One region of the Shewanella oneidensis MR-1 genome, then DNA from elsewhere that is predicted to be linked to it. Evidence: predicted binding sites of a transcription regulator. Region 1 holds the regulator's gene; each other region holds the start of a gene.
What was found. Region 1 encodes MetJ, which represses methionine synthesis genes. Its sites were predicted from a motif close to TAGACGTCTAGACGTCTA; they were not measured.

Region 1 (11,021 bases):
TTAAATACCCCTTCAACGTCGGTCCAAATGGTCACACGCTCAATGTCGGCAAGGCTAGCAATTAAGCTGGCACTAAAGTCAGAGCCATTGCGGCCAAGCAGCAAGGTATCGCCGCGCTCGTTAGCACAAATAAAACCGGTGATCACTAAGCGCTCGTTAGGGTGGGCCGCCAGTAAGGCTTGCACTTTGGCGCGGGATTCTTGCACACGGATTTGCGGCACGGCGGCCTCGTCGGCCACAAGAATCGAGCAGGCATCCACATGGCTTGCGGCCACACCCGATTCGCGCAGCAGCGCTGCCATCAGCCGTGCTGACCAACGCTCACCAAAACTCACCACATGGCTAATTTGATAATCATTACGTACATCTAAAGATAACAGACTGATTAACTGGGCTTTATCCGTGGTTAAACGCTCACGTAAATCCCGCGCTTGTTCGTTAGATAACAGCTGCTCAATCAAGCCTTGCTGATAGCTGATAAGGACTTGTAATTCTTCTTGCCATAATTGGTTGCTGTCGCGCAGTGACAACAACTTATATAAAAAGTTAGTGGTTTTACCCGCGGCAGACACCACCACCAGATCATCACTGTGGCCATGGGTTAACAGAATATGGGCGACTCGGCGGTAACAATCGGCATCGGCTAAGCTGGAACCACCAAATTTATGTAAGTGACAACGTGCCATCTATTATTCCTCTACTGACAAGCCGCTACGGCGGCCAATCCTGCTTGAATATCTGCAACTAAGTCGTCGGCATCTTCAATACCAACCGACAAACGTAATAGGGTGTCTTTAATGCCAGCTTCAAAACGCGCCTGCGGCTCCATCGCCCTGTGGGTCATGGTCGCAGGCACGGCCACTAAACTCTCAACGCCACCTAAACTCTCGGCAACGCTAAATAAACTTAACGCATCTAAAAAGGCGACCACTTCAGCCTCACCGCCCTTAAGCTCAAAACTCAGCATAGCGCCAAAGCCTTTTTGTTGCTTGGCGGCAATGGCATGGCCAGGATGATCCGCAAGACCTGGGTAATACACTTTACTGACCACAGGGCTGTTACTCAGTAACTCCACAATACGCTGAGCATTGCGTTGGTGCTCGCGAATGCGCACGGCCAAAGTACGCAGGCCACGCAGGGTTTGATAACTATCAAACGCGCTACCGGTTAAGCCTAAGGTATTTGACCACCAATGTAAGGTCTCACCAATTTGGGGGTCTTTGGCGATCACCGCGCCGCCCACCACATCGCTATGGCCATTAATGTATTTCGTGGTGGAGTGGATAACGATATCGGCGCCGAGCAATAGCGGTTGCTGCAAAATCGGCGACAGGAAAGTGTTGTCCACTACCACTAACGCGCCCACACCATGGCTCGCCTTCGCGATAGCCTCAATATCGACGACTCGCAGCAAAGGGTTAGAGGGGGTTTCAATCCACACCATTTTAGGCTGCTGGGCGATGGCTTGCGCAAGCGCTTGGTTGTCGGTTTGATCCACCACCAGCAATTTAAATTGGCCTTTTTTCGCCAAGTTAGTGAATAAACGGTAAGAGCCACCGTAACAATCATGGGGCACCACCAGTAAATCATCGGGGCCCAGTAAAGTGGTCACTAAGGTAATGGCTGCCATACCAGTACAAGTCACCACACCCGTTGCGCCCTTTTCCAACTTGGCTAAGGCATCGCCTAAAATACTGCGAGTCGGATTGCCGGAGCGACTGTAGTCAAATTCGCGCGGATTTTTATGACCATCGAAAGCGTAATTCGTCGACAGGTAAATTGGCGGCACCACGGCGCCATATTGAGTATCGCTTTCGATACCCTGACGCACTGCCAATGTGGCTAATTGACGCTCAGTCACTAATTTTCCTTCGGTCATCGGAATTCCTAAGTTCGCAAAGAGATGTCTGGACGTCTAAATGTACCTAAGCCCAGTGGTATCGTCAATAGGCGTTAAGACGTTTAGACGTCTAAACATAAAGAAATCTGTTTGCAATCGCTCAGAAATAGTAGCAATAATTTGACTGTAGTCTGTAAGGGTTTAAAATCTGCCCCGAATTTAGCGTTATAACAGGTGAGTCAATGACTGAATGGAATGGGGAATACATCAGCCCCTATGCTGAACATGGCAAGAAGAATGAACAAGTAAAGAAAATTACTGTGTCTATTCCGCTCAAAGTGCTAAAAGTCCTCACGGATGAACGTACGCGTCGTCAGGTCAACAACCTGCGCCATGCGACCAATAGCGAACTGTTGTGCGAAGCATTTTTGCATGCCTACACCGGCCAGCCTCTGCCTGATGATGCCGATCTGTCGAAAGAGTGCCCAGACAGCATCCCCGCCGAAGCGAAGCGGTTGATGGACGAAATGGGGATCGAGTGGGAAGACATGGAATAACGCTTAAGCGTCCATAACCCTGCCGTAACTAATTATTAGGGATCGTTAATGCCATCCGGCAAAGTAACGATCCCTATTTTGTTTTGATGGAATCCTATGTTCTCCTTGATCGATCCACAAACGCTTGCCATCGCGTCTGTGATTGTGTTTTTAGGTGCCCTCACCCAGAGCCTGATTGGGTTTGGCTTAGCCGTGGTCGCCAGTCCGCTGCTGTATATCGTCGATCCCCAATTAGTACCCGCCCCCGTGATTGTGATGGGATTTTCCATCGCGCTACTCACCCTATTGCGTGAACGCGGCCATTTAGAATTCAATGGCTTGCAATACGCGCTCCTAGGTCGGGTGCCCGGTGGCTTTATCGGTGCCAGCTTATTACTGTTTGCGCCGCAGCCAGTTCTCGGTCTGGCGATTGCCGCGATTGTGACGGTTGCCGTGGTGCTCAGTTTGTACAAATTTAGCTTACCAGTGAACAAAACCACGCTCTTTGGGGCTGGCGTTATCTCGGGGATCTTTGGCAATATTGCCGCCATTGGTGGCCCACCGATGGCGATTTTATTGGCGGGTAAGGATGCTTCGCAGTTTCGCGCGGCGCTATCGGCCTTCTTTATCTTTAGTTCAGCCATTGCCTTGACGATTCTTGGCATAACGGGCCTACTTGAAATCAAGCACTTCTGGCTGTCGTTAATGCTATTGCCCTCGGTATTGTTAGGCTATCTCGTGGCGGGTAAACTGGTGGGCAGTGTTGATAAACATAAAACTAAAATGGCGACCTTAGCCCTCTGCGCTATCAGCGCCTTAGTGCTCACGGTCAAATCTGTGATTGAGTTATTACCGCAATAATCCCCTGCAAATAGCTGCCATAAAAAAGCACCGTTTAACGGTGCTTTTTGTTGGTGTGGATGCAAGTTTTCATCCATTCGAGCATCACTTAATCGCATTTAAGTGATGCTTATTGCTCTAGCATCAATACGTTAGTTCTAGCATCAATACGTTAGTTTAAGTAGCTTTGGCCCGCATACACAATAAAGTGTCTCAGCGCGAGCACGCCGGTTAAGCTGGCACAGGCCACCATAATCATTGCGCCCTTAGTATGGCGAGTCGCGGCGGGAAGCAGCATAAACAGCAATGGCACACCAAAGCCAATCCCCACGACACCAATCCAGAATACGCTTGCCCACACGCCAGAGGTGAGTGATGCTAGCGCCGCAGCCGCCGCACCGCCCTTAAAGTACAAGGCGCAGAACAACATAAACAGGAACATGATTTCGATTGCCATCACTGGTAGCTCTAAGCCATGCATTTTGGCTAACGTCTTGTCGTGACTATCGGTTTTGAACATCACCAGTGCCAGCACCGCATTGGCCGCCGCACCCGCTGATAAACCAGATACCAAGAACAGTGCTGGCAATACCGCAGTGTTTAGCATCGGATAGGCATTCATGGCCGAGATTAAGAAGCCAGTGTAAGCGCCCACACCAATGGCGAGGACAAACAACAGCACTTCAATCAGCTTTCTAAAGGGCATAAGCAGCTTAGCGATAGGCACTAAGAAACCTAAGCCCCACTTTGGCAAATCGTCACGCAGTACTAAAATCGCGTAGGCAAATGCCAAGGGTGAGTAAGCCAGCAGCGCTAATACCCCAATCGCCATCACTGACTGGAAGTTGTAGTTAATTAAAATCAACCAGAAGTGGAAAGGCTTAGTTAAATCAAACACTAAACAAGCCAAGCCTAAGCTGATGGCCACAGGGCCAATAATTGCCGCGGCCTTGAGGATATTGCTCTCAACTTGCGTTTGTTCTTGATTGAACCAACGCAAACCGATACCAATCAGCAAACTTCCGGCGGATAAACCCGCCATAAACAGATACACGGCGATGACCCAGTGCCAAGTGACGGGATCATATTGCGCCATATCGCCCCAAGTATTGTTCATAATCAAATCCCCCCTCTTTTGGTAGGAACGCGATATACCCTAGGTTTAGTGCCTAAATGGGTCTTATCTTGGTAAGTGATCTTAGTGTTGAGCAGTGTGGCCACTTCACTTTGTGGATCGTTAGCATCGCCAAACACCAAGGCATCGGTTGGACACACAGTCACACAGGCTGGCTCTTCACCACGGGCTAAGCGGGTGTCCTTACAGAAGTTACACTTGTCAGCCACTTTGGTTTCGGGATTCATAAAACGCACTTTGTAGGGGCACGCCGCCACGCAGTACATACAACCCACACACTTGTCGCCGTGGATGGAGACAATGCCATCTTCGCCCACATAGGCCGCGCCCGTTGGACACACCTTCACACAAGGCGCATCTTCACACTGCTGACAAGACACCCTGTGGTACTTAAAGTGCAGATTGGGCATTTCGCCATAGGGCCCTTCGACTCTCACCTGCAAACGGGTAACCCCTTCTGGAACGCCGTTTTCACTGCGGCAAGCCACGTTACAGGCTTGGCAGCCGATGCACTTGTTCTCATCGTGCACCATCACATATCTTTTCGTCATTTGAGCCTCCAATTAGCGTTTTGCCAGCGTGACGCCAGTGGTGTGTACCGTCATGCCACACACAGGTGCGGTAACGTGGGGCAGTAAGTTTCCGCAGTGGATACCTTTGCCTGTCGCTCTAACCAACTCTTTGTTTTTAGAGCCAAAGCCCATATAGGCAAACACGGTATCGGGGCGAATGCCCGGGGTGACTAACGCATGACCTTCCTCTGTACCTACACTGCTGGTTAAGCGGATAGGGTCGCCATTACTGATCCCTAACTTGCCTGCGGTGACGGGATGCACCCATACGGCGTTATCCGACATCAAATTCGCCAGCATGGGCACATTGTGGGTCGCGCCATTGGTATGCACCGCAACCTTACCTTGGATAAAGTAGAGTTCATTTGGCTTTTTAAGCTGCACTTCGCGGAATTTAATGACACCGCGTCCTGGCGCCATGGCTTCAACCTTGGCGGAGGTCAATTCAATCTTGCCGCTTGGGGTTTTAAAGCTGAGTAAGCTGCCGTAGGTACCGTCTTCATCCGCAGGTTTGGCATTGGCATAGGCCTTGGTAAATTCGGCCACCATTTTAGGTTCGCACAACATAATCGGCTTACCGAAGCTGACAAAACCTTCGTCTTTGATCCGGCGCAGCAGCTCTGTGTCGCGGTTTACCTGCAACAGTTGCAGGGTCTCCATGTTTTCCCATGGATAGAATTCACTAAGCCCCAGTTTGTGGCCAATATCTTTAAAGATTTGCCATGAAGGACGAGTATCGCTTAAGGTTTCGACTACCCGTTGGCGCACATAGTAGGCAGGGTTTTTACCTGACTTGTCAGCGATTTCCTCATCGCGTTCAAGGTAGGTAGACTCAGGTAAAATCACGTCGGCATAGGCCGCAGTTTCACTAATATACACATCGCACACGGCAACAAAGTCGAGCTTTTTCAAGGCTTCAACCACACGCGCTCTGTCGGTCATGGTTTGCATTGGGTTGGTACGGGACATCACCCAGCCATGTAACTGATAAGGCACCGCGCTTAAGGTCGCATCGAGGACGGTTTGATAAATTCCACCCGCTGACCACATCATGGCGTACTGCTCTTCCACTTGGTCGATACGTTTTGCCGCAGGCTTTGGCATATCTTTTACGCCGGGCTTACCCAGCACGGGGGCCACATCTTCACCGGCGAGCTTGTTATAGTCGCCAGGCTTTTGACCAAGGTAGATACCACCCTTACGCTCGATGTTACCAATCAAGATGTTGGCGGCGTACAAGGCGCGGCGCATTTCAAACTCTTCGGTGGTAAAGGTGGCTCTGTGACCAAAATCCACTACAGCATGGGGTGCTTTAGCCGCATATTCGCGGACAATACGGCGAATATCTTTAGCGGGCACATCGGAAATGGTTTCGGCCCACTCAGGGGTATAGGCTTTGACTTCAGCCGCAAAGGCATCAAAGCCTTCTACATAACGCTCAACAAAGGCCTTGTCGTAAAGATTTTCTTCAATCAATACATGGCATAAGGCTAAAGCGACGGCGACGTCGGTGCCGGGACGGATCGCATACCATTCATCGGCTTTATCGGCGACGATAGAGAATCTTGGCTCAAACACCACCAGCTTAGCGCCTTTATCCATTTGCGCCGCCATCATGCCACGGGTTTCGGACATGTTGATGCCTTCGTACAGGTTATGGCCGAAGTTAATGATGTATTTTGAGTTACTTAAATCGCGTTTCACCTTAGTGCCAAACATAGCCTTGGCGGCAATTTCATAACCACCAGGGCAAGTAGACGCATGGGTAAAGGTATTTGGGCTGCCAAACGCAGTGGCGAGATGGAATAAGTGTTTTTCTTGCGAGCCAGATTTAGAGGAAAACGCCACCGCCTCTGGGCCGTGTGCTTGCTTAATTTTAGTGAGATTATCGGCAATCAGTTGATAAGCTTCATCCCAACTGATTTCAGCCCACTTACCCTCACCACGCTCGCCAACCCGTTTTAGGGGTTTCACAATCCGCTGTGGATCGTACAGCAAACTATGGCCAGCACCGCCACGGGCACAGACTTTACCGCCAAAGGATTTAGCTGCCTTGTTACCGCTAATAAAGACGTTTTTGCCTTCAATCACCCGCGCTGAAATCGGGCAGCGGGTTGAACACATCTCACAGATACTGGCAATTTCTTTGCCCATGCCCTTTAGCTGCTTGCTCTCTAATGCCGCTAAGCTGCCCGGCAACAAGCTGGCTAATGCACACGTTGCACCGCTGGCCCCTGCGCCCTTTAAAAAGGTTCGCCTATTAAGCTCAATCATGGTTACCTCCATCACACTCATCCACCCTATGCACCGCATGGCACACGCAAACTTAGGCTTTGGGTCACCACTGCGGTGAAACACTAAATTTGCTCACAGGTTTTTAGTTATTAATGCCAATGCCTTAAGAAACGCTGGCATTTTGCTGTTCCAGAGTGATTGTTATTCCTAAAGGGGTAGGCGGCTATTGTGGTAAACCACATAGGCAAGTTGAGTGTGATCTGCGGCAACTAAAAGTTAAAATTGTTCTAAAAAATCGTGAATACGATCAACAGAGCGGTTTGGCGGATTTAAGCAACCGCTTGAGGTATTTTTATAATATGAATCACGCTAAAAAGTTATCAAAAAACCTAAAAGCACTCGCAAAACTAAGAAGTTAGCGAGGTGGCTGTCGATAGGATAATTTGAATCAGCACTGATTTGAAAGGAGGTTAATACTCGCCTCATCAACACTTAATACCAATCGTATTAAATATCTGTTCATTCAGCGGGAGTTAAACGCGCTTTAGACAAGGCGAAGGCTTGAAGGCATAGTGGTGCTCTGTCGAAAGCCTTAAACGCAGTATAAAGCGCGAACAGGTGTTGATATGAGGTAGGGCATGTTGACGCTTCAGGGTTATTTAATCTCGAAACGTCAACACGCCCTAATCTACCAAGGTAATATCTAAGCCATTTAACAACCGAATCGCTTCATCGCGACTAAACTTAGCGCCTTTAATTTTATTGTTAAAAATATCAATATCGTAATCGGTTGCCTCGGAGAAATCCGCCTCCAACAACTCGGTACGACCAAATAAGCTGTGGCGAAAATCGCTAAACGTAAAGTTAGCCCGATTAAAACTCCCCTCGCGAAAATCCACATCATGAACTTTGCAGGCTTCGAGCACCATTTCATCGAGCTTAATCCCCATAAACGAGCTGTCGTTCAAAATGCACGCCTTAAAAGTAAAAGGAGCCGCAAAGGCTACGCGTGGCCATGAGGCGCGGGTCCAATCAACGCCCACGAGTTTACATTCTTCAAAACTTACGCCGTTAAAATGGCTTAATGACACCTTGACCAGACTTAAATTACAGCCCACAAATCGGCAATCGATAAACTTACATTGGCGAAATGTGCTATCGCTAAACTGACAATCATGGAACTCACATTCTTCAAATTCGAGATCTTGCCAATGAGCCTGCGTTTCATCTAAGCCAATAAATTGCTGCGCAAAAAAATGCCGTCCCCGCAACGATACCCGTTGCACTATGGTGGTTTGCGCGGTGATGTTAGCACTGGTGTTAGCGTCGGTCGTCATAGGTCCTCGATTTCTTCCATAAACCTTGCGCAAAGGCGTTTGAGTTAACGGCATGCTTAAACTCAAAGGATATTCAATAAACCTAGAAACTGGCAACCCACTCTTGTAATGGGTGTAATGGGAGCTGTCACCACCGCTCCCCATGTTGTTGCCAACTCGCAGTGCTCCACATGCGATTTGGCTTGACTCTTAAGGAGATGAAACCGCTAACCACACGGATTGCGAAATAATGTGAACCTACACCGCATCAGAACAGAAATCACCAACATAGAAATAAATAGCCATGGTAAATTTCGTCAAAAAAGGTAGAATGTCGCCACTTTTTCGCGGCTGTCTAACAAGGTTCTCTGGGATTAATGGTTAGCCTTTTCGAGCAAAATGGCACGGGGTTCCCCCGCTTGAGCAGACCAGTATTACTCTGGCGCCAACCTTGCTCTGCGTTTCATTTTTACCCCGAATCTCGTCCTCCTTTATTGTCCCCAACGCCCGAAAATCCACTATTCGCTTTACGCTTAACCTTCACCAAAGCTTTACGCAAACTTAGCAATAAGCTATTGGTTAATAATAAAAAGGTGGCTAAGCATCTCACGTTTAAGCACACCGCAATACATAAAACACTCGTCCCTACACTCTCTATCCAAAGGAATACTCGTCATGAGTCTTGCTGATTCCGTATTAGCCGTGAACAACGATTTACCCATCCGCACCGACAAATCAGTCCATAGCGGCAAGGTACGTAGCGTTTACTGGCTAACCGACGCCGACAGCCGCCGTTTAATCAAGACCAAGGGCTACAATGTGCCCGAAGATACGCCGCTTGCCATTATGGTGATTAGCGATCGCATCTCCGCCTTCGACTGCATCTTCCACGGTGAAGGCGGATTAAAAGGCATTCCAGGTAAAGGCGCGGCATTAAATGCCATTTCTAATCATTGGTTTAAGCTATTTGCCGAAAACGGTTTAGCCGATAGCCATATTTTAGATATTCCGCATCCCTTCGTTTGGATAGTCCAAAAAGCCCGCCCGATTAAAGTTGAAGCCATTTGCCGCCAATACATTACTGGCTCCATGTGGCGCGCCTACTCCAAGGGCGAGCGCGTATTCTGTGGTATCACCCTGCCAGAAGGCTTAGAGAAAGATCAAAAACTGCCTGAGTTACTGATCACCCCTTCAACCAAAGGCATTTTAACTGGTATTCCCGGTGTGCCCGCGCAGGATGATGTGAACATCAGTCGCAGCGATATCGAAGCCAACTACCAAGCCTTTGGTTTTGAAAAGGTAGAAGATATCGACCTGTACGAGAAGCTGTTAAAAGATGGCTTTAAGGTGATCTCAAAGGCTTTGGCCGACCTTGACCAAGTGTTTGTGGATACCAAGTTCGAGTTTGGTTATGTGACCGACCAAGATGGCAACTCAAAACTGATCTATATGGATGAAGTGGGCACCCCAGATTCATCCCGTATTTGGGACGGCGCCGCCTACCGCGATGGCAAGATCCTTGAAAACTCTAAGGAAGGTTTCCGCCAATTCCTGCTGAACCACTTCCCCGATCCGGATATTCTGCTTAACAAAGACAGAATGCCAGAGCGCGAAGCCCTTGCCCGCGATAATGCCCTACCACTTGAGGCGATGATGCAAGTGTCACGCACTTACACTGGCATCGCCGAGAAGGTGACCGGCGCGGCAATTCCGCTGCCAGCCAATCCTAAGGCAGATATTATTAAGATCCTACGGGAAGAGTATGATCTGATTGTTTAATCAGATTTCGATGAGGTAGGGAGTTTTTCCTTAACCTCTAAATGCAGAAAAGGCGCTTAGGCGCCTTTTTTGTTTTTCAAACTTGGATTTGAATTTATTTGTATGAATCAATTTAACTCAATTCTGAAATGTTAATCTTAGAAAAATCAAAGCCAAAGTCAAAGTCGTGGGGCTTCACCCCACACCCGACCAAGGAGGACTGCTCGTCCTATCCTCCTTGGATGCTCCAAGACGCCCCTAGCGAAGTTACATGCATTAGAGACTAGCCTTGGTCTTATGGATAAATTGCTATCGCTTCCGAAGGATGCGTCCCTGCACCTGCGAAAGCTAGCCAGTCATCCATGACCGGACTCACGCAATTTATTCCAACGCCCCGCGGCAACTTCGCAGGGGAAGGTGTACTTCTGAGGCTTTGGTGTTGCTTGCGAGTAATGCAAAGCAAACAGAGTGATACCAAACATCACTTTTAGAAAATTTAACAATGGGTGGCTCGTTAAATTCTTAGTTGAATACTCAATAAAATGACGTTATGTTGCTGTTTTAGCATAGATTGTCAGATTTAATTTAGGGACAGTGACATGACCTGAACCAAATTATTCATGGTTCCGAGTTTTAATGTCGTTTCCTCAAATAATATGGAAAAAAGTATGAATAAAAGAGATGAAATACACTTACTATCTTCACTAGCTGTCTTTAGCCAAACCTATAAGAATAATACCGATATTATCGACGTAATCGCAGCATTTATTGAAGCAACTATAATTAAGA
Region 2 (11,021 bases), 1.7 Mb from region 1:
CTCACCCGCCACAACCACATCGGTAGGTACGGGAATATCGCCACCGCGGCTTTGCGCGTTCGCCACTAAGCGCTTAGCTTCATCAATTAAATCCGCTTCGTATAAGGATTTACCCACGTTGTGGCCCGCCGCAGCGATAAAGGTGTTAGCGATACCACCACCAACCACTAATTGATCCACAATGCCTGATAAGCTTTCTAATACGGTGAGCTTAGTCGACACTTTAGAGCCACCAACGATTGCCACTAATGGACGCGCTGGATTATCTAACGCCTTACCTAAAGCATCTAACTCTTGCGCCAGTAATGGACCAGCACAAGCAATTGGCGCGTATAAACCAACGCCATTCGTTGAGGCTTCTGCGCGGTGAGCCGTGCCGAAAGCATCCATCACATACACATCACATAACGCTGCCATCTTCTTAGATAACGCTTCGTCGTTTTTCTTCTCGCCTTTATTGAAGCGAACGTTTTCAAACACCACCACTTCACCTACAGCCACTTCAACGCCGTCTAAGTAGTCGGTCGCTAAGCGCACAGGACAAGACAGGGCTTTGGCCAAGTAATCGACCACAGGTTGCATGGAAAATTCGCTGTTGTACTCACCTTCGGTTGGACGACCCAAGTGAGACATCACCATTACCGCCGCGCCTTTGGCAAGGGCTAACTCGATAGTGGGGAGAGAGGCTCTAAGGCGCGCATCACTGGTGACGACGCCATTGCTGACAGGCACATTGAGATCTTCACGAATAAGCACTCGCTTACCTTGGAGATCTAAATCTGACATATTGATAATTGCCATGGTAACGCTTCCTTTTATAATCAAAAAACAAACTGGTTTTTCATCAATCGGTTAGTGTAGATAGCGATTCGGCACTCGACATCCCGTCGAATTGGCGACCCACAGTTTAACCCATTGGTATCAATTCTTATCTTCAGCTTTGTTTAGCTGCAATCATCGCCAAACTGGTATCTAACATGCGATTGGCAAAGCCCCACTCGTTATCGCACCACAGCAGCAATTTGACTAACTGCCCAGCGCTGACTCGAGTCTGGGTGCCATCGACAATACTGGAGCGCGGATCATGGTTAAAATCACAGGATACCAGCGGCTCGTCAGTATAGCCTAAGATGCCGTTAAATCGTCCATTGGCGGCCAATTCTAACACTTGATTGACGGTCGCAATATCCACTGTTTTATCTAATGTTACCGAAAGATCGATAGCTGTTACGTTGATCGTGGGAACACGCACCGAAATCGCCTCAAATTTGTCCTTCATGTGCGGCAAAATCCGCTCAATACCGCGGGCAAGTTTAGTATCAACGGGAATAATCGACTGCCCAGCCGCTCGGGTGCGGCGTAAGTCATCATGATAGGCATCAATCACTTGCTGATCGTTCATCGCTGAATGGATGGTGGTAATCGCGCCACTTTTCACGCCAAAGTGTTTATCGAGTACATCAATCACAGGCACGATACAGTTGGTGGTACATGAGGCATTAGAGACCACGGTATGCTCGGCGCGCAATAGATCGTGGTTCACACCGTAAACGATAGTGCCGTCGACATCGGCCGATGAAGGATGACTAATTAAGACTTGTTTGGCACCCGCGTGGATATGTGCTTCGCAGCTTTGGCGATCTAAAATGGCGCCAGTGGCTTCATAAACGATATCAATATCCAGCTCACGCCAAGGAAGTTTTGCCGGATCCGGCTCGTGAAAAATCTTGATGGTATCGTCGCCGATCTGCATCTGCCCATCGACTAATTTGACTCTGGGCTGAAACCGCCCGTGGGTAGTATCGTACTGGGTCAGATGAATAATGGCTTCAGGCTTAGCCAACTCATTGATTGCGACAATTTGGATTTGCTGGCGTTTTCCTGACTCATATAAAGCGCGAAGGATTGAGCGGCCAATACGACCATAACCATTGATTGCGACTCGGATCATTGAGGTCTTTATTTCCTCTTAACAATACTGCATATACAAAAACGGCCTGCAAACGATTGCAGGCCGCATTATACAGATTAACCTTTCAAAAGTTTAACCTTTTGTCGGTAATCCCATCACCTAAACAATTAGCCTAGTGATTTTGCAGCGTTCAGCACATTTTCAACGGTGAAACCGAAGTGCTTCAGTAGCACGTTGCCTGGCGCAGACTCACCGAAGGTGGTCATGCCCACAACCGTGCCTTCGAAACCAACATACTTGTACCAGAAGTCAGTATGGGCCGCTTCAATAGCGATACGCTTAGTCACGGCTTTTGGCAGTACAGATTCTTTGTACGCTGCATCTTGCTTATCAAACTCAGTGTTTGATGGCATAGAAACCACACGCACTTGCTTGCCTTGTTCAGTCAGAGTCGCAGCTGCTTCCATCGCTAATTGTACTTCGCTACCGGTAGCGATCAGGATGTACTCAGGCGTAGCTGCACAATCTTGCAGTACGTAAGCGCCTTTTGCCACATTGGCTAATTGCTCAGCAGTACGTGCTTGAGCCTTCAGGTTTTGACGGCTGAAGATCAGTGATGTAGGAGCATGACGACGTTCAATTGCTGCTTTCCACGCAACTGCGGTTTCTGCCGCATCACAGGGGCGCCATACCGCCATGTTTGGCGTCATACGCAAGTTAGCTAATTGCTCAAACGGGTTGGTGAGTTGGCCGTCTTCACCTTGACCGATAGAGTCATGGGTGTAAACGAAGATGTTTTGAATACCCATCAGTGCAGACATACGTACAGCGTTACGTGCGTATTCCATAAACATCATGAAAGTCGCGCCGTAGTTGATGAAACCACCGTGCAGAGACACACCGTTCATGATGCCACTCATACCAAACTCACGCACACCGTAGTACACGTAGTTACCCGCTGGATCATCTTGAATCCCTTTAGAACCTGCCCACAAGGTCAGGTTAGAACCTGCTAAGTCAGCACTGCCGCCTAACAGTTCAGGTAGAATCGCACCGAAAGCTGCAATCGCGTTTTGTGACGCTTTACGGCTCGCAATACCTTCGCCTTTGGCTTGGCATTCTTGGATAAAGGCTTGGGCTTTAGCTTCGAAATCGGCTGGTAATTCACCTTTCAGAACGCGACGCTCGTATTCAGCAGCTAATTCTGGGTAAGCAGCAGCATAAGCGGCAAACTTGTCGTTCCATGCGGCTTCACGGGCAGCTCCCGCGTCTTTGGCATCCCAACCTGCGTATACGTCGGCAGGGATTTCGAATGGCGCATGTGGCCAGCCTAAGAATTCACGGGCAGCGGCGATTTCCGCATCACCTAATGGTGCGCCGTGGCAATCGTGGCTGCCAGATTTGTTTGGCGAACCAAAACCGATAATGGTTTTGCAGCAGATCATGGTTGGTTTGTCGGTCACGGCTTTTGCCGCTTCAATAGCCGCGCGAATCGCATCGCTGTCGTGACCATCGACGTTAGCAATTACGTGCCAGCCATATGATTCGAAACGTTTTGGCGTGTCATCAGTAAACCAGCCTTCAACATGGCCGTCGATAGAGATGCCGTTGTCATCCCAAAATGCGATCAGTTTGCCTAAGCCTAAGGTACCTGCCAGAGAACAAGCTTCGTGGGAAATACCTTCCATCAAGCAACCATCGCCGAGGAAGCAGTAAGTGTAGTGGTCAACAATCTCGTGACCTTCACGGTTAAACTGTGCCGCTAAGGTTTTTTCTGCAATCGCCATACCCACAGCGTTGCTGATCCCCGCACCTAATGGACCCGTTGTGGTTTCAACACCTGGGGTGTAACCATATTCTGGGTGACCTGGGGTTTTAGAATGTAACTGACGGAATTGCTTCAGTTCATCCATTGGCAGATCGTAGCCAGTGAGGTGTAATAAAGAGTAGATCAGCATAGAGCCGTGACCGTTAGAGAGGATAAAGCGATCTCTATCTACCCATTTCGGATTGTTCGGGTTGTGCTTAAGGAAATCATTCCACAGCACTTCAGCAATATCTGCCATGCCCATTGGGGCGCCAGGGTGGCCTGAGTTTGCTTTTTGAACTGCATCCATACTTAACGCACGGATTGCGTTGGCGAGTACTTTACGGGAAGACATGCTCTCTCCTGCTTAATTTGTGGGGGTCTAGCGGGCAATTTGGATGCATATTTTCCCCTACATAGCGAAGCGACGCAAACGAAAATTCATCACAATCTTGCCTGGCCATCCCCAATAGGACTTTTTACGATAAAAAATGGCTTAAGGATGAACTATTCAAGCTAAGGCTTCGTACTTTATGCCGCTATGACAATACTCTGTACGATTTTCCCCAAAGCTCGTCGCGGTGGAAAAGAGGAAATGCCGCCGCGCATTCTCAGCGGAATCAGATGGATTTAAAACACTTTTAATTAATTATTTTCAATCAGTTAAATTAAAAAAATGCTTTTTAGTTCAAATTTTAAAGCTGAGATTTACCTCACTAAGTACAGAAATATTTAGCTTTGGGGGTGTCATGGCGATGAAATTCCACTAAAATAGCCGTCTAGATGTAGATGCTTCTACACGTTTGATTGCTAACAACGAGATTTTCCTACTATGGCAAAGCACTTGTTTACTTCTGAGTCGGTCTCAGAAGGTCATCCCGATAAAATTGCAGATCAGATTTCTGATGCTGTGCTAGACGCGATTCTGGCTCAAGATCCTAAAGCACGCGTTGCGTGCGAAACGTATGTCAAAACTGGCATGGTATTAGTAGGTGGCGAAGTGACCACCTCTGCCTGGGTTGATATTGAAGAGCTGACCCGTAAAACGGTTCGTGAAATTGGTTATATCCATTCAGATATGGGCTTTGATGCCGATTCTTGCGCAGTATTAAACGCTATTGGTAAACAGTCTCCAGACATCAACCAAGGTGTTGACCGCGCCGATCCAAAAGAACAAGGTGCCGGCGACCAAGGTTTAATGTTTGGTTATGCCAGCAACGAAACTGACATTCTGATGCCAGCGCCTATCACTTATGCCCACGCATTAGTGAAGCGCCAATCAGAAGTGCGTAAAAACGGCACCCTACCATGGTTACGCCCAGATGCGAAAAGCCAAGTTACCTTCGCCTACGAAGACAACAAGATTGTTGGTATCGATGCGATCGTATTGTCTACCCAGCACAGCCCTGATATCGCTCAAGCGGATTTGATTGAAGGCGTGATGGAAACCATCATCAAGCCAGTTCTGCCAGCACAATGGCTGAACAAGGATACTAAATACTTCATCAACCCAACTGGCCGTTTCGTTATCGGTGGTCCAATGGGTGACTGTGGTTTAACCGGTCGTAAGATCATCGTAGACACCTACGGTGGTATGGCGCGTCACGGTGGTGGAGCTTTCTCGGGTAAAGACCCATCTAAAGTTGACCGTAGTGCTGCTTACGCTGCGCGTTATGTGGCGAAAAACATCGTTGCTGCTGGCTTAGCTGATCGCTGTGAGATCCAAGTATCTTATGCTATTGGTGTGGCTGAACCGACTTCTATCAGTGTTGAGACTTTCGGTACCGGTAAAGTATCTGAAGAAGTCTTAATCAAGCTAGTACGTCAACACTTCGACCTACGCCCATATGGCCTAACTGAAATGTTGAACTTAGCGCGTCCAATTTACCAAGCGACCGCCGCTTATGGTCACTTTGGCCGTAGTGAATTCCCATGGGAAGCAACCGATAAAGCCGAAGCACTACGCGCTGATGCAGCTCTGTAAACTGCACTAAGCTTGTAAACTTAAGCATAAAAACCGCCGTTAGGCGGTTTTTTTATGCTCTATATTCAATCCACGGCGTCTCGCGTTTCGAACTATGCCGCAACCATCGCACTTTAACCTAATACTCTAGGGCGTGTTGACGTTTCGAGATTAGATTTTGTTCGTTCTGGCAAGTTCGTGCTCGCGAAACGAGGAATGATGTGTAGTTATTCTACTCAAATGACGAGTGACAAAGAGCAAGGGCTTGCCAGACGAACCCTTCGGGCAGCATTTGGCTGGCTTTTCTGCCGCGTTATCGTCCGTTTATGTAGAATAACTACACAGCACGGACTTTGCCTTGCATAAAAGCCAGCCAAATTGCTGCAAAAATAACCCTGAAACGTCAACACGCCCTAGTGAGTGAGCACGCAGTCAGCCCAAATTACTCCGTAAAACTAGGCTCACTATGCACTCCATGGAAACAATTTTTACCCGATCGTTTAGCGACATATAATGCGGCATCAGCGGCAGTAAGCAACTGAGTTTCTGACTCGCCAAGATTGGCATAGAGCGTTGCGACACCAATACTCGCACTCAATCGAATATCATCCTGAATAACAAAATCCAACGTTTTAATCGCCCGACAAATCTCTCCTGCAATATGCTGTGCATTTTCTCTATCAGTATTCCCTAGGATTAACACAAACTCATCTCCTCCAAACCGACAAGGCAAATCTGCAGGACGCTGACAAAAAGACTTCAATATTCGTCCCACCATCTGCAGTGAATCGTCCCCCACCTGATGACCAAGATGATCATTACAGGTTTTGAAGTTATCCAAATCCAGCATGATGAGGGAAAGCGGCGTTTGTTCTCGCTGACTTCGACGCCACTCATTGTGCAAAAAACGGGTAAATAAGCGGCGATTGGCTAATCCAGTTAATGGATCATGCTCCGAAAGATCTGCGATTTCTAACTCTAGCAACTTACGCTCAGTAATATTGACATGGGAAATGGCATAAAACTCAGGCACGAGCCCCTTAACCGCGACAACTCGCATCATAAAATATCGACAGATATCAGGACTGTGGCAGGGATATTCCATATAAAACCGCTCTTGGTCATGTTGAATGACACGACGAATGCCCTCCATTGCCGTCAGGGCAAGCGGCTCATCAGAGCTTGCACAAACATTGATATAATTAGTCCCTATCCAGTTGTGGCCCTTCGGCATGCCATTTTGTTCAGCAAACCGATTCCATGAAAGATTGGTAAATTGAATGACACCATTCCGGTCAATGACTGAAATTTGGTCCTCCAATGAATCTAATAGGGCAGCGAGTAGTTTTGCATGCTCTACAAAGTACGAGCCATCACTCCAATCATCATTTGCCATGGCAGCATCCATCCTGCAGCTAAAGGTAAAATACTCTATCCATAGATAATCGGATTAAGTAAAGCAGCTAACTCCAAGTTAGCCAAGGCCACACATACCTTCAAAGAAGTAAGCAATTACATGCGCAAGATAACCCCATGAAAAGGTCAATTGCCGACGCATAGTTCGAGGAAGGTTTTAATCTTCGAGGTTGAAGAAATGGCCCATCGCTAAATAGGCGTTAAGTTAGCGTGCTATGGCCAATAAGATTTACTCAGAAAAATTGTTTATTATTAATCAATTAGCTAGATGAACAATTCCACGAGCCAAGTAACATGACAGTACACTTAAATGAATTTAGTTACTGCAATGGATATTGGGTAAACACTTACCCCTTAGCAATGATCAAAATGGGCGTTTTGCATACACAGCAGATTTATCTGAGCAGAAGATAACAAGGCACACTCCTGTAAACCGATAATCTTCGCGCGCCGAATGTCATCATCGGCCACGCGAATGATGTCGGCATTGTAGGCATTTGTCCTGCCACAATCGAGCCAACAATCATCGAGTTGAACCCAATAGTGGCTGCGACTATCGCCACAATCGACCTCAAATCCCTTGGCTTGAAATTGTTGCGATGCGCATTCGGATAACAACACTCGCAGATTGTCCCAAGCGGATAAATTAGCCTTGCCATAGGTTATTAGCAGCTTATTGACTAGGGTGTTAATCATTATTTTCCTTTAAATAACATGCTTTACTTGCGGACTAAGCATGGCCTTAGTACAGAACAGCCCCCTTAGACAAGAGTGACTTCACTTACAGCTTCATTTACAAAACTGGGCTTCAATGTTGCTGTAAATACCTTAACCGAGAGGCCAGCAAATTACGTTAGCATCCGTTTATAAAAAGCAAAATCGACTAGGAGCGAATTTCAACACGCAATAGGTAATAATCCCTATCAGAAAAAGTAAAAAAATCTGCAACGTGCATATTAGCTTTGCGGGTATGAGCAGCCAAAGACCGCTCGTTTTCATCGGCGATAAAGGTCACCATATAATCAAAGCTAGGTGCAACTTCTCGATAAATCCCAGCGATAAGTGCCTCAAAAACCCCTTGACCACGGTGAGCGTTATCAATCCAGATTGGACCGTATTGGCAGCTATTTTGTGTTGTCAGTTGAGGGCCATCGCCATTCATTCGATTCAATCGTTGCAACATATTGCGATAAATTGGCCAAGTTTCAAAAAACGACCAACGTCCCGCAATCACGTAACCTATAATGCGCCCGTTAACTTCAGCAACCACAATCCAATGTTTTTCAACTAACTGGGTCAATTCCGTTCGAGTAAATGCCTGCCCCTCTAAATGAAAACCACCAGATATTAACTCGTCATTAAGATGCTGGCGCTCTAACGTGGCCAATGTATCAATATCTTGTTTGGTGGCTAATCGCGTTTGCATAATAGGAATGTCCAAGGTGAGCTTATGGCCAGATTCTAGGCGCGCCAGTATACTTAAATTATCGATAAACACTTTAATTTTTAGGGATAAATTTGCTAATCATGCCATTGTTTCCCAAACTTACTCTATTGTAAGCCATTAACTCGTCATTCTATGCTACCAGATGCTATTAATCCCCAAATGAGTGTGCTGGACAACGATCTGCTTCAGGTCAATTTAGGCCGATGGATGCAACAATGCGAATTAATTAAAAGTTACTACAACGCTAGCCACGTATTTGTATTGCAGATGACTCATTCTGGTTTTGAAGTCATTGTCAGCTCAGTCAGCGAAACGCCTCTTTTTACCTCGGGCACGCTTTTTCAACGTAATTTTCCACTCTTTCAAACATTAGAGAATAGTAACCTCGAAGGAGACTACCTCAATTTAAGCCGTTTTATGCTCGATGAACTGCCTAGGGATTTTGACGGTATTCAATACATTCTTTCCCGCCCTATCGCTTGGCCTGACGGCTGTCAGTTTGGTTCGTTATGTGTATTAAATCCCCATATGGCCGATCCTTTAAGCAACAGCGCCATGCTTGAGCCTTTCCAAATTTTGCTGCAACAGGAATTATCCCTGCTTTGCCAAAATCATCGTATCGAGTCACTATCGATGCGCGATCAAGAGACAGGTATGCTCAACCATTACGGCTTTATGATGATGGCGCCAAGGCAGCTCAATCTGGGGCGACGCTTTGGCGCCCATGCGGGAATTATTTTCTTTAAATTAACCGAATCGACCGAAAACACCTTAGAGGAGAAACACCACAGGCTGCTCGGTAATCTGATCCAAGATACGATTCGTACTGCAGATGTGGCCGCTCACTTGAGTGCGACCCAATTTGTGGTGTTAGCCTTTATCGACGGTGAGCGCGATATATTGCATATTGTAAAGCGAGTAGAAAAACAATTAGAGCAACAAAACCCTCATCTTAAGCTCGACACTGGCTATAGTTTTTTTGCCCCTGAATCGACAGCCAAACTCGCCCCCATGATGGAAGATGCCCGTGGAAAATTAACATCTATGTCGCCAAAAAACACCCAGACCAACGGCAATCAGACGCAAATCATCAATGCAGCGCTTTATGATAATCCCTCAGTTGACTCCGCCGAGCTTTAAGTTACTGAAGCGCCATTAATCCTTTGACAACTCATCCTGACGTTTCGCCCATTGAATAAATAACACCACGGGATACGGTGACATCAACACTAAGCCTAAGCCAATTAGGCTCGCGATCAGCAACATACCACTGATTTCTAGACTCCATTGGGTCAACATATAAAACCCAAGTCCACAAACTAACATTAAAACGCCTAACCAATGTAAAAACTTCAACAAATTCATAGTTCTTTTAATGGCATCTGTCATATAAACCTCTTTTTATCTCTCGCTAAAGTTGTACACTATTGCCATGAATATGGAAGAAGGAACCGAGACAATGTTAAAACAAACATTTCTATTAAGCGCATTACTTTTTGGCTTAAGTGCATGTCAGAGCACAGACGTCGCCAAGCAGGACACAGTCCCATTACAGGGAAGCTGGCATATTGAAGCAGTCCAAGGTCAACCAACTGTGGATTACAGCCCAGCTCAAATCACCTTTGATGCCGAAGGTAAGATTTCAGGCAATAACAGCTGTAATAACTTTTTTGGTCAATACAGCCAGCAAGGGCAGGAGTTAAAAATCATCCCTGGCGGCAGCACCATGAAAGCCTGTGTCGATGCGCTAATGCAGCAAGAACACAAAGTGATGCAAGCCCTACCACTGGTCGCTAAGGCCAAATTAGTAGAAGGCCGCCTGACATTACTCAGCAGCGACGATAAAGCTGTTTTCGTGTTAAGCCAGCTAAAATAAAGCAGTATCGATAATAAAAAACCGCCTACATGGCGGTTTTTTACTAAGATCGAATCCGTTATCTCAAGCGATTAACTCATAGCACTAACGCTGAGTCGCAGCGCTTTCATTTGCGGCATTTTGCTCTGCAATCACAGCACTTTGCACCATATCGGCATTATAGTGCTCAACATCAAGTTCATTTTCCGATTTGGCAATCACGGTCGTCGCGACTAAGTCGCCAGAAACGTTCACTACGGTACGTGCCATATCCAAAATACGGTCAATACCAGCAATCAAGGCCACACCTTCCAAGGGCAAGCCCACAGTCGAGAGTACTAAGGTCAACATGACTAACCCCGCACCTGGTACGCCCGCTGTACCGATTGAAGCTAAGGTTGCCGTTAAAATAATGGTTAAATAATCGACCCAAGTTAAATCGATACCAAAGGCCTGCGCCACAAACAGTGCGGTTACGCCTTGGTATAAGGCGGTGCCATCCATATTGATGGTCGTGCCTAAGGGCAAGACAAAGCTAGAAATCTTCTTGTTCACCCCGAGGTATTCACTCGCACACTTCATACTTGCGGGTAAAGTGCCTGCTGAACTCGAAGTGGTAAA
Region 3 (11,021 bases), 1.6 Mb from region 1:
GCGACGTGTCTGGCGCAATCAACAAGGATTGGCGCTATTTCTTGAGCGGTAGTTACAACCAAGGTGACAACTATCGTCAGCATAATGCAAACGAAACAGGGTCTATTCTGGGTCGCATTCAATATAAAACGGCGACGGATTCTTTCTTTGTCGAAACCAGCTATTACGATGATGATCGTGAAAATCCTGGCTCATTGACGGTCGATCAATTCAAGTTCGATCCACGTCAGTCTTCCAATAAAAGCGAATATGTCCATGAGATGACCACTGCGGCGCGCAGCGGTTATCAGCATCAGCTTAACCAAAACTGGGCGTTAGCGGCGGATTTGGATTACAGCGATACCTTAGTCAGCTCCGTCAATTGGGGCGCGGGTAGCCATAACACCCGCTCGCTGTTGATGTTTAGCCCCAAAGCTTTAGCCAACTACAGTACACGCCAAGGCGAGCTAAACCTAGTGACAGGCTTAGATATCAGCCGTGGTAAGGCCGATTACGATTCTATGGCACGTAGCAATGTGCAGGACATGCAAAGTGCTTATCTACAAGCCACTGTGCCATTAAGCCATACCTTAAGTTATGTGGTAGGCGGACGTTATGCGCGGGTGACTGACGAGTTAGTCGATGGCAATGTCTATCCAAATGGTATCGATTTAGATGAAGATGCCACCGCATTCGAGTTTGGCCTAAACTATCGCCCGAGCGCCGAGCACAGATTCTACCTGCGTGGCGATGAGAACTTCCGTTTCGCCAAGGTCGATGAGCAAGCTTACACCCCGAAAGATGTGTTTGGCTTAAAGCCACAGACTGGCCGCTCCTATGAGGCGGGTTGGGATTGGACAGTTGCCAGCCAAAGTCTGCGCGTGAGCTTATACCGCCTCGATTTAGAAGATGAAATTGTCTTTGACCCAAGTGCGGAAAAACCTGTTGGTGGTAGTTTTCAAGGTGCAAACGTTAATGCCGATGCCTCACGCCGTTATGGCGCGAGTGCCGATTGGGATTGGCAGGTGACTCAAGCATTACAATTAGGGCTGGAATATAACTATATCGATGCCGAATTTACCGATGGATTGAATGATGGCAAGAAATTGTCTTGGGTGGCGGAGCACTCCGGGCGCGGTTATGTCAGTATGGATGTTGCGGAGCATATCCAACTGTTTGCAGAGGCGATTTACACGGGCGAGCGTTTCGTCGAAGGCGATAATGCTAACCAAGGCGAAAAACTTGCTAGCTATGTGCTTGGTAATCTTGCCCTTAACTATAGCCGTGATGCTTGGCTTGCGAGCTTACGTATCGATAACCTGTTTGATAAAGACTATGTTAGCTCAGGTTATTATGGTGGCAACTGGGGTGACGGCTATTACTCAGGCCGAGGCCGTGATATTCGCTTGACGGTAGGTTACCGCTTCTAAGCTGAATCCTAACAATTAAGTGATTTAGCGCATTTTAAAGCCAGACTCAGTCTGGCTTTGTTATTTCTGTTGTTTGATGCAGAGAAAAATCCTCTCTACGGGTGTAAGATAGGCTAAATCGTTGCTTATACAGCAGAGCAGATCACCTATACGGTTGATACAATTATTATACGACTTAGTGCTGAAATTCTTTGTGGTTTGGGTATGATGTGAGCGGTATTCGAATCATCTTATAGCTAATAACAGGTGTAAAGTGTCCTATGACAGATCTTGAGCAACAGGTTTTTACTCAAGTGAGAGCCATCATAGCGAATGAAGAGCAAGTAATTGGCCGCCGTGGGATCTTAATTCCACTTAAAAAGGCCATTCTTGCTGAAGGCGATATTCGTAATGTGATCGATATTATTTCGAGCGATCCCGCGTTAGCGGCCCATATGTTGATGCGCAGTAATTCAGCGCAGGCTTCTGGCGTGGTCAGCCCCAAGTCTCGTTCCTTAAAAGACGCCTTAATTCGTTTAGGTCAAGTCAATATTTACCGTTACGCCTTTGCGTTCTATCTGAAAGAGCGCCTCGATGAATTACCTCAACCCTATAAGAAGCTGGTGCAAGGTTATTGGAAACTCACGGAAAATATTGCAACTGATGCGGTCGACAGCTTGGTCGATATGCCGGATGTCGATGTCGACCCTGATGAAGTACAAACCTTGGCGCTGTTTAGCGTATTCGGGCAAATTATTGCTTTAACCGCTTTTGCCTATTTGAATGCGAGCTCTGAGCAATCTTTCCCGTTAAGTGTGATTAAGTCATTGATTGATAATCAGCAACAAACATTAACCATCGAAGCCTTTGAAGCCTTAGATCTCGACCAAGATCTGCGCCAAGAGTTTATGATCGCCCATAATCTGCGCCAGACCCGCAACCCGAACTCATCTGGGTTAGTTCTGCGCCGAGTATTGTCAATGCGCGGTTTATTGCTTAATCCGCTCTAAGAACTGCTTATAAAAACAAAGCCTGCAATAGCAGGCTTTGTTTTACTTTCAAAATCTTAGTTAGATTTCTGCTGGCGAGTTAAGCCTTCGCTTGCCACTAATTGCAGCCAATTTTGCACTAACGCCGAGTTGGCACTGTGGCGACGATAGGCACCAAATAGTGGGCGCTTTAACCCCTCTTGGCCTAGTTTTACCGCGGCGAGGCTTAAACCATGTCCTTCATTAATAGACCAATTGGGCAGGGCGGCGATACCGTCCTTACAGGCGATGCGTTGCAGTAACATCATGGTCAAATCACAGGTTTTTTGCTCGCCAGCTTCTATGCCCGCGGGTTCTAAAAAGTGGCGGTAAATATCTAAACGCGCCAGTGGCACCGGATAACTGATTATCGGTAAACGCGACAATTGCTTAGGCGTAACATAGGCTTCTTTCGCTAAGGGATGATCCTTAGCAACTACTAACTTCACTTCAAAATCAAACAAATGCTGATAGGCTAGCGAGTGCCCTGGCACGGGATCTGAGGTGAGCACTATATCCAGTTCGCCCATTTCTAGGGCATTGAGCGAGTCGAATAGATGACGGCTTGAGAGATCTAACTCGGCTTGAGGATGATCTTGCCTAAATTGCTCCATCACTGGCATTAACCAGCGAAAACAGCTGTGGCATTCAATCCCAACCCTTAGCTGATTAGTATCGGTCTCCAATCCATTTTTGAGATCGGTTTCCGTCTCCAACACCTTAGGGAGGATCTCTTCTGCGAGGTGTAACAGGCGAGCGCCTTCCTGAGTGAAGGAGAGGGGTTTGCTCTTACGCACAAAAATGGGCGAGTTAATTCGTTGCTCTAACTCCTTAATTTGATGGGAGAGCGCCGATTGGGTGACAAAACGTTTTTTGGCTGCGCCCGCCAAGCTGCCACTCTCTTTCAGTGCCATTAAGGTTCGCAGATGTCTTAGTTCGATCATGATCACTCCAAGTGAATTTCGCTCATGTTGCGCTTGAAATCAATTCGGTTGCTGGCGTAGAGACTATCACAATAAACTTCTAGACGTCCAGACGCCCATTGTGATTTATCCAAGCTTAAATGCGAAAAAATGTTTAGGAAACACAATCCGGTGGGTGTTAGTGCCGAATAGGCTTATCTCAGATAAAGGAAGATATGGTATGCAATTAAACAGTCTTGGTTTTCCCCGTATCGGGCGTCGTCGTGAACTGAAGTTTGCCCTCGAAAAATACTGGCGCGGTGAGAGCACCCAAGCTGAACTGCATGAGGTGGCCAGGGAGTTACGTCGTACCCATTGGCAATGGCAAGTGGCAGCGGGGATTGAGCAAGTGCCAGTAGGGGATTTTGCCTTTTACGATCAAGTATTAACCCTGAGTGCGACCTTAAACGCTATTCCAGATCGTCACCGCGGCGAGGGCGCAATCGATCTTGATACCTTATTCCGTGTTGCCCGTGGCCGTGCACCAACCGGCACCGATGCGCCAGCCTCGGAAATGACTAAGTATTTCAACACCAACTATCACTACTTAGTGCCAGAGCTTAAGCAAGACCAAGTGTTCTCTATCGCCTATGAGCAGTTTTTTGATGAAGTGGCCGAGGCCCAGGCGCTGGGTTATAAAGCCAAGCCCGTATTGTTAGGCCCTGTGAGTTACTTGTATCTGGCCAAAACCGTGGGTCAGGATTTTGATAAACTCAGTTTATTGCCAAATCTTTTAAAAGCTTATGCTGAGATTCTTGCGCGTTTTGCTGCGCAGGGAGTGACTTGGGTTCAACTTGAAGAACCAATCCTCGCGCTCGAATTAACTCACGAGTGGCAAGCGGCGATTAGCGAATCTTATCAAGCGCTTAAAACGGCTCAAGTAAAGATTTTACTCACCAGCTACTATGGCAGCATTAGCCATCATCAGGCGCTGGTTTCCGCGCTGCCAGTGGCGGGTCTGCACCTAGATTTAGTGACTGCCCCTGAGCAATTAGCTTTGTTTGCTAATGCCTTAAGACCAGATCAAATTTTGTCAGTTGGCGTAGTTAATGGCCGTAACGTGTGGGCGGCTGAAGTTGACCTGATTGTCGAGCGTATCGGCAGCGTTGCCAGAGACTTATGCTCACAAGACGGATCGCGCCTATGGATTGGCACCTCCTGTTCATTGCTGCACAGCCCTGTGGATTTAGAGGTGGAGACAACGCTCGCGCCGACGCTACGTCAGCAGCTTGCGTTTGCTAAGCAAAAGCTGCTGGAACTGGCTAATGTGCGCCAATTGTTGCAGGCCCCTGAGTCTGTCGCGGCCAAAGAGATAGTTAACACCTGTTTGGCCCGCCGTGAGGCCAAGGCGCAGGCGGCGGATGCTAAAGTAATCGCCCGTGTTGCTGCGCTGACCCCAGCCGACTATGAGCGTGTGAGCGAATTTACTGAGCGCCAAGCGGTGCAGCAGCGCAAGTATCGTTTGCCATTGCTGCCAACGACCACGATTGGCTCATTCCCACAAACACCGGCAATCCGTGGTTTACGCAGTCGCTGGCGCAAAGGTGAGTTAAGCGATGCCCAATATACCGAGCAGTTGCAGCAAGTGACTCGCGATACTATCGACCGCCAACTCAAACTCGGTATCGATGTGCTGGTACACGGTGAGGCCGAGCGTAATGACATGGTGGAATACTTCGGCGAGCAGCTCGAAGGTGTGGGCTTTACCAAAAATGGCTGGGTACAGAGTTATGGTTCTCGCTGCGTGAAGCCGCCATTGATTTATGGTGATGTGAGCCGCCCGAAAGCCATGACGGTTGATTGGGCTGTATTTGCCCAAAGCCTGACGGACAAACCTGTCAAAGGTATGTTAACGGGCCCTGTGACGATTCTACATTGGTCGTTCGCCCGTGAAGATATCAGCCGCGATACCATTGCCACCCAATTGGCGCTGGCAATTCGTGATGAAGTGGTGGATTTACAACATGCGGGCATTGGCATTATTCAAATTGATGAGCCAGCCTTCCGCGAAGGTCTGCCATTAAAACAAAGTGAGTGGCAGGCTTACTTAGATTGGGCGGTCAATGCCTTTAAACTGAGTGCGGCAGGTGTGGTGGATGAAACCCAAATCCACACTCATATGTGCTACAGCGAGTTTAACGACACGATTGCCGCAATTGCCGCCATGGATGCTGACGTCATCACTATCGAGACTTCGCGCTCACGCATGGAGCTACTCAACGCCTTTGAAGATTTTGAATATCCAAATGAAATTGGCCCTGGCGTTTACGATATCCACTCGCCCAATACCCCAAGTGTTGAGGCTATGGTGCACCTTATCGAAAAAGCGGCGCAAAAAGTGCCAGTGCGCCAACTGTGGGTTAACCCCGATTGCGGCCTTAAGACCCGCACTTGGGATGAGGTAGAACCCGCACTGAAGAACATGGTGGATGCGACCCGCGAACTGCGTCGCCGCCTCGGCTAAGTGCTTGTGATATCTGTGCAATAAATGCCTCTTTGGCATAGCGTAAAAAAACAGGGATACTTTAGGTATCCCTGTTTTGCTATTGGTTGTTTATAAGGGCTATCCATTTAGCGCCACCAGTGTCAATATGTAGTAATGAAAACTTCATCGTATTTATTAAAAGCTGGCGTCGATTACCCTACAAATTGGGACGAATTTGTTGATTGGTTTCATGATGAACAATCTTGCACTAGCTACCTTTACGCACTTCGTTGGCCAAACGGATTCATTTGCCCAAGCTGTTCGAGCCATCAATCACCTTATCAGTTAAGTAATGGCAAGTTAAAATGTCATGCTTGCCGTTTTCAGTGTTCAGTAACATCAAGTACACTTTTTGACAAAACAAGAACCCCCATGAAAAGTTGGTTTGCAGCTGTCTGGTTTATTACAAATCAAAAGAATGGGGTCAGCGCTCTTGGAGTCCAAAGGCTATTAGGTCTTGGGAGTTATCAAACTGCTTGGTCTTTAATGCACAAGTTAAGATATGCCATGGTTGACCCTGAAAGAGATAAACTGTCCGGCATCGTAGAGGTTGACGAAACATTAATAGGTGGGGTCATTCCAAAATCATCTATTAAAAATCAACAGGGTAAGCGTAAAGCTATAGTTTTGGTGGCTGTTGAGCTGCTATCACCCTCTGGATTTGGGCGGATACGTTTAAGGCAAGTAGAAAGTGCAACTAAAGAACATATCCATCAATTCATTCAAGATGTAATAGAGCCTGGTAGCACAATTTGTAGTGATGGTTCTCAAGCATACAAGCAAATAGACAAAAAAGGATATAAGCATAATCGGATGGTGCATTTAGGTTCATCTGTACCTGCACATGAAACAATGGCTGGGGTGCATCGAGTCTCATCATTATGTAAAAGATGGCTTTTAGGTACGTATCAAGGTGCGGTAAAGGCTAAGCAACTTGATTATTATTTAGATGAATTTACATTTCGCTTCAACAGAAGAAAGTCAGATTCTCGGGGATTATTATTCTACAGGTTGCTTGAGCAAGCAGTGCGTTCTAAGCCGATAACGTACCAATCAATTAAAAATCGATAACCACAATATATAGTGGTTGGTCGTGCTAAGTGGATAGCCCTTTTGTTTATACAGACCTTTGCTTAAAAAATCAGCGTTCCACTCCATGACCCTTTAGTTTGAGGTATTCAGATAATCTCAAGTAACATGGATTTAAATGGTTCAACGTTTTATCCGTATATTTAAAGGTCTAGGGCGCAAACTTCTACACAGATATTTGCAAATCTTTACCTGATATCGACACTTCCTTCGTCTACTGCGCTTAGCTAACTCTATATACTGACAGCACTATTTTTCCTCCCGCAAGATACACGCTTGCGCCCATTGGCATTGATGGACACCTAGATTCAGATGAAAAAATCCTCAAAGCGTAAATTGATATTGATCCTAAGCGGCCTCATCCTTCTCGGGGGCGGCGCTTATTTTCTGTTGCATAAACCCGAGGCGGCACCAAGCTATGTGACGGAGCCCGTCAGGCGAGGCGATATTGAAAACTCGGTGCTCGCCAATGGCATGTTGCAGGCTTCTAAATTGGTGAGTGTGGGCGCGCAAGTTTCAGGGCAAATTTTGAGTTTGTCCGTAGCGCTTGGCGAAGAGGTGAAAAAGGGCGATCTTATCGCGCAAATCGACAGCCTTGCCCAGCAAAACAACTTGCAAAATGCGCTGGCTTCCCTAAAAAACATCAATGCCCAGTACCGAGCGAAGCAGGCGCAAATACGTCAGGCAAAGCTCGAATATACCCGTCAGCAGCAAATGCTCGCCGATAAGGCCAGCTCCCGCGCTGACTTTGAAGCCGCCGAAGCCACGCTCACGGTTTATCAGGCAGAGCTTGAGCAGTTAGAGGCGCAGAAACAACAGGCTGAGATTAATGTCGACAGTGCCAGAATCGATTTAGGTTATACCAAAATCACTGCGCCTATGGATGGCACTGTCGTTTACTCTGCGGTTGAAGTGGGTCAAACCGTAAACGCCAATCAAACCACGCCAACCATAGTCGAGATGGCGCAGCTCGATACCATGACGGTCAAGGCGCAGATCTCCGAAGCCGATATCGTTAATGTGCGCCCCGGACAGCCAGTGTATTTCACTATTCTTGGCAGACCTAACCATCCCTATCGCGGCAGCTTAAGGGCTATTGAGCCTGGCCCGACGTCAATGGATGGTGACGATAGCAATATGAGCTCCAGCGATTCAGACGCCATTTATTACCATGGCCTGTTCGATGTCGAAAACCCCGACCGTACCCTACGCATTGGGATGACGGCGCAGATCTCGATTGTACTCGCCAAGTCTGATGATGCGCTGTTAGTGCCATCGCAAGTGCTCAAGGTTAAACCAAAGGATAAAGCAGCCTCGCCAGCGGAACGTAAGTCCCGTGGGCCGCAATATCAAGTGCCTGTGCTGGTGGACAACCAAGTGCAATATGTGGATGTCACCGTCGGGATTAATAATAAAATCAATGCTGAAATTCTTTCTGGTTTAAAGGAAGGCGACCAAGTAGTGCTCGGGATGCCTTCGTCCGATGATGGCAGCGCGCGTATGCGTCGCCCGCCTAGTGTGAGGTTTTAAGTGTGACTAAGCCATTACTGGAAGTGTCAGCTTGCTACCGCAGCTTTCAGGCGGGTGAGCAACAACTGACTGTACTTAAAGATATTAATCTTTCGATCGCTCGGGGTGAGATGGTGGCGATCGTCGGCGCCTCAGGTTCGGGCAAGTCAACCCTGATGAATATCTTGGGCTGTTTAGATAAACCCTCAAAGGGCGCGTACTTTATCGATGGCCAAGATACGTCGCAGATGGATGTGGATGAACTAGCAAAGCTGAGACGTGAGCATTTTGGCTTTATTTTCCAGCGGTATCATTTGCTTGGGGATCTGAATGCCGTAGGTAACGTCGAAGTGCCCGCTGTGTATGCGGGTAAAGATCGCTTAGAACGTCGGGATCGGGCGGAAAGCTTGTTATCGCGCTTGGGTTTAGGTGAGCGTCTCGATCATAAACCCAATCAGCTCAGTGGCGGCCAGCAGCAAAGGGTGAGTGTGGCGCGGGCGCTGATGAATGGCGGCGATGTGATCCTCGCCGACGAACCGACGGGCGCACTAGATAGTCACAGTGGTGAAGAAATGATGCGGCTATTGCAGGAGCTGCATCGCGAAGGCCACACTATCATCATCGTCACCCACGATATGCATGTGGCGCAGCATGCGGATCGCATTATCGAGATTAAGGACGGGGTAATTATTAGCGATGAGCCTAATCTTGCCTCGCAAACAGCGGTAAAAGCGCAAGTTGATATGAGCCTTGCAAAGCCTTCGGGAGCAACTCGCGTCGCAGCGTGGGACAGATATGCTGAAGCCTTAAAAATGGCGCTACTGGCGATGTCGACCCACAGACTGCGCACCTTTTTAACTATGCTGGGGATTATTATCGGTATTGCTTCCGTCGTGTCGGTGGTGGCGCTGGGGGAAGGCTCACAGCGGGAAATCTTAAAGAGCATTAGTTCAATGGGCACCAATACCATAGACATTCGCCCTGGTTTAGGCTTTGGCGATAGGCGCTCGGCAAGGGTGCGCACCTTAACCGCGAGCGATGCCAATGCGCTAAAAAATCTACCCTATGTGGATAGTGTTACTCCAAGTATTAGCTCGAGCGTGACAGTGCGTTTAGGTAATAAAGCCGTTACCGCATCAGTGAATGGTGTGGGGCCAGAGTTTTTCCGGGTTCGAGGCTATGAGCTTGCCCAAGGGCAGTTTTGGGACGATGACAGCGTTGATGCACTGGCGCAGGATGCGGTGATCGATGATAACACTCGCAAACAGCTATTCCCCGATAGCACCGGGGCTATGGGTTCTGTCATCGGCCAAGTGATCTTCTTGGGGGATTTACCCGTGCGGATTATCGGTGTGACTAAGCCTAAGGAAAGCGCCTTTGGTAACAGTGATGCCCTCAATGTTTGGGTGCCTTACACCACGGTTTCTGGCCGAATGGTGGGCAAGAAATACCTCGATGGCATTACTGTCAGGCTCGATGAATCCGTGCCAAGTAATGCGGCGGAGCAGGGGATCATTACTCTGCTGAAGATGCGCCACGGCACTCAGGATTTCTTTACCATTAATACCGATACTATCCGCCAGAATATTGAAAAAACCACCGCGACCATGACGCTATTAATCTCGGCGATTGCGGTGATTTCCCTTGTGGTGGGTGGGATTGGGGTAATGAATATCATGTTGGTGTCAGTGACTGAACGTACTCGCGAGATTGGTGTGCGCATGGCGGTCGGAGCGCGCCAGAGCGATATTCTGCGGCAGTTTTTAATTGAAGCTGTGTTGGTTTGTTTGTGTGGCGGCGCACTTGGGGTGGCCTTGGCCTATTTAATTGGCGTGGTGTTTGCGCAAGCGGGCGGGAGTTTCCAGATGATTTATTCGACGACCTCGATTGTTGCTGCCTTTGCTTGTTCGACCTTAATTGGGGTGTTGTTTGGTTTCCTCCCTGCCCGTAATGCGGCGCGTTTAGATCCTGTTGAGGCCCTGGCTAGAGAGTAACTCAATGAATAATAAAGTGTTAATGCATCAAAACAAATTAAGAACCCTTAAGCTCAGCGTGATTGCCATCAGCATTGCACTGCTGTCTGGCTGTGGCGCGCTAATGCGCTCCGACTTTGAGCCGCCCGCATTGCAAGTGCCAGAGCAGTGGCAGCATACCGCGGTCAATAGCCAAGTCAGTCTCGACCCTTGGTGGCAAAAATTCAATCAACCAGAATTGAATCAACTTATTAGCCAAGTGCTTAGCAGCAATAATGATCTGACTATTGCGACCTTAACCTTGCAAAAGGCGCGTTTACAGGCGGGGTTAGCACGGGATGAGCTGTATCCTCAGCTCAGCTCTAATAATGCGGCGTCGGTGAATAAACCGCTGGAGGGTGGCAGTTCGAGCAAGGCGTACAAGGCAAACCTATCGGTAAGCTATGAGGTGGATCTCTGGGGCAAAGTGTCGGCCAATATCGATCAAGCCCAGTGGACGGCGCTGGCAAGCGTTGAGGATCGAGAGAGCACTGCGCATAGTCTCGTCGCGACGACGGCCTCGCTCTATTGGCAGATTGGTTATCTGC

Region 2: metK (methionine adenosyltransferase) is a predicted target of MetJ. The motif match lies at 4,492-4,509, and genes of this name have one in related genera.
Region 3: metE (5-methyltetrahydropteroyltriglutamate--homocysteine S-methyltransferase) is a predicted target of MetJ. The motif match lies at 3,433-3,450, and genes of this name have one in related genera.

The regions. Positions count from the first base shown of each region.
Region 1 covers NC_004347.2:4,210,554-4,221,574, forward strand. The annotation lists gene SO_RS18835 (bifunctional aspartate kinase/homoserine dehydrogenase II) at 1-686, opposite strand, end outside; gene metB (cystathionine gamma-synthase) at 698-1,861, opposite strand; gene metJ (met regulon transcriptional regulator MetJ) at 2,083-2,397, shown strand; gene SO_RS18850 (sulfite exporter TauE/SafE family protein) at 2,494-3,237, shown strand; gene nrfD (NrfD/PsrC family molybdoenzyme membrane anchor subunit) at 3,389-4,333, opposite strand; gene SO_RS18860 (4Fe-4S dicluster domain-containing protein) at 4,336-4,902, opposite strand; gene phsA (thiosulfate reductase PhsA) at 4,915-7,197, opposite strand; gene SO_RS18870 (pentapeptide repeat-containing protein) at 7,842-8,549, opposite strand; gene SO_RS18875 (phosphoribosylaminoimidazolesuccinocarboxamide synthase) at 9,150-10,253, shown strand; gene SO_RS18880 (hypothetical protein) at 10,589-10,735, opposite strand; gene SO_RS18885 (hypothetical protein) at 10,901-11,021, shown strand, end outside.
Region 2 covers NC_004347.2:952,669-963,689, reverse strand. The annotation lists gene SO_RS04375 (phosphoglycerate kinase) at 1-801, opposite strand, end outside; gene epd (erythrose-4-phosphate dehydrogenase) at 935-1,951, opposite strand; gene tkt (transketolase) at 2,080-4,074, opposite strand; gene metK (methionine adenosyltransferase) at 4,552-5,703, shown strand; gene SO_RS04355 (sensor domain-containing diguanylate cyclase) at 6,125-7,078, opposite strand; gene SO_RS04350 (hypothetical protein) at 7,453-7,794, opposite strand; gene SO_RS04345 (GNAT family N-acetyltransferase) at 7,982-8,524, opposite strand; gene SO_RS04340 (GGDEF domain-containing protein) at 8,678-9,685, shown strand; gene SO_RS04335 (hypothetical protein) at 9,701-9,934, opposite strand; gene SO_RS04330 (META domain-containing protein) at 10,005-10,421, shown strand; gene SO_RS04325 (dicarboxylate/amino acid:cation symporter) at 10,506-11,021, opposite strand, start outside.
Region 3 covers NC_004347.2:827,708-838,728, forward strand. The annotation lists gene SO_RS03835 (TonB-dependent receptor) at 1-1,409, shown strand, start outside; gene SO_RS03840 (HDOD domain-containing protein) at 1,670-2,398, shown strand; gene SO_RS03845 (LysR family transcriptional regulator) at 2,455-3,360, opposite strand; gene metE (5-methyltetrahydropteroyltriglutamate--homocysteine S-methyltransferase) at 3,560-5,842, shown strand; gene SO_RS03855 (IS1595-like element ISSod11 family transposase) at 5,978-6,934, shown strand; gene SO_RS03860 (efflux RND transporter periplasmic adaptor subunit) at 7,265-8,482, shown strand; gene SO_RS03865 (MacB family efflux pump subunit) at 8,485-10,455, shown strand; gene SO_RS03870 (efflux transporter outer membrane subunit) at 10,460-11,021, shown strand, end outside.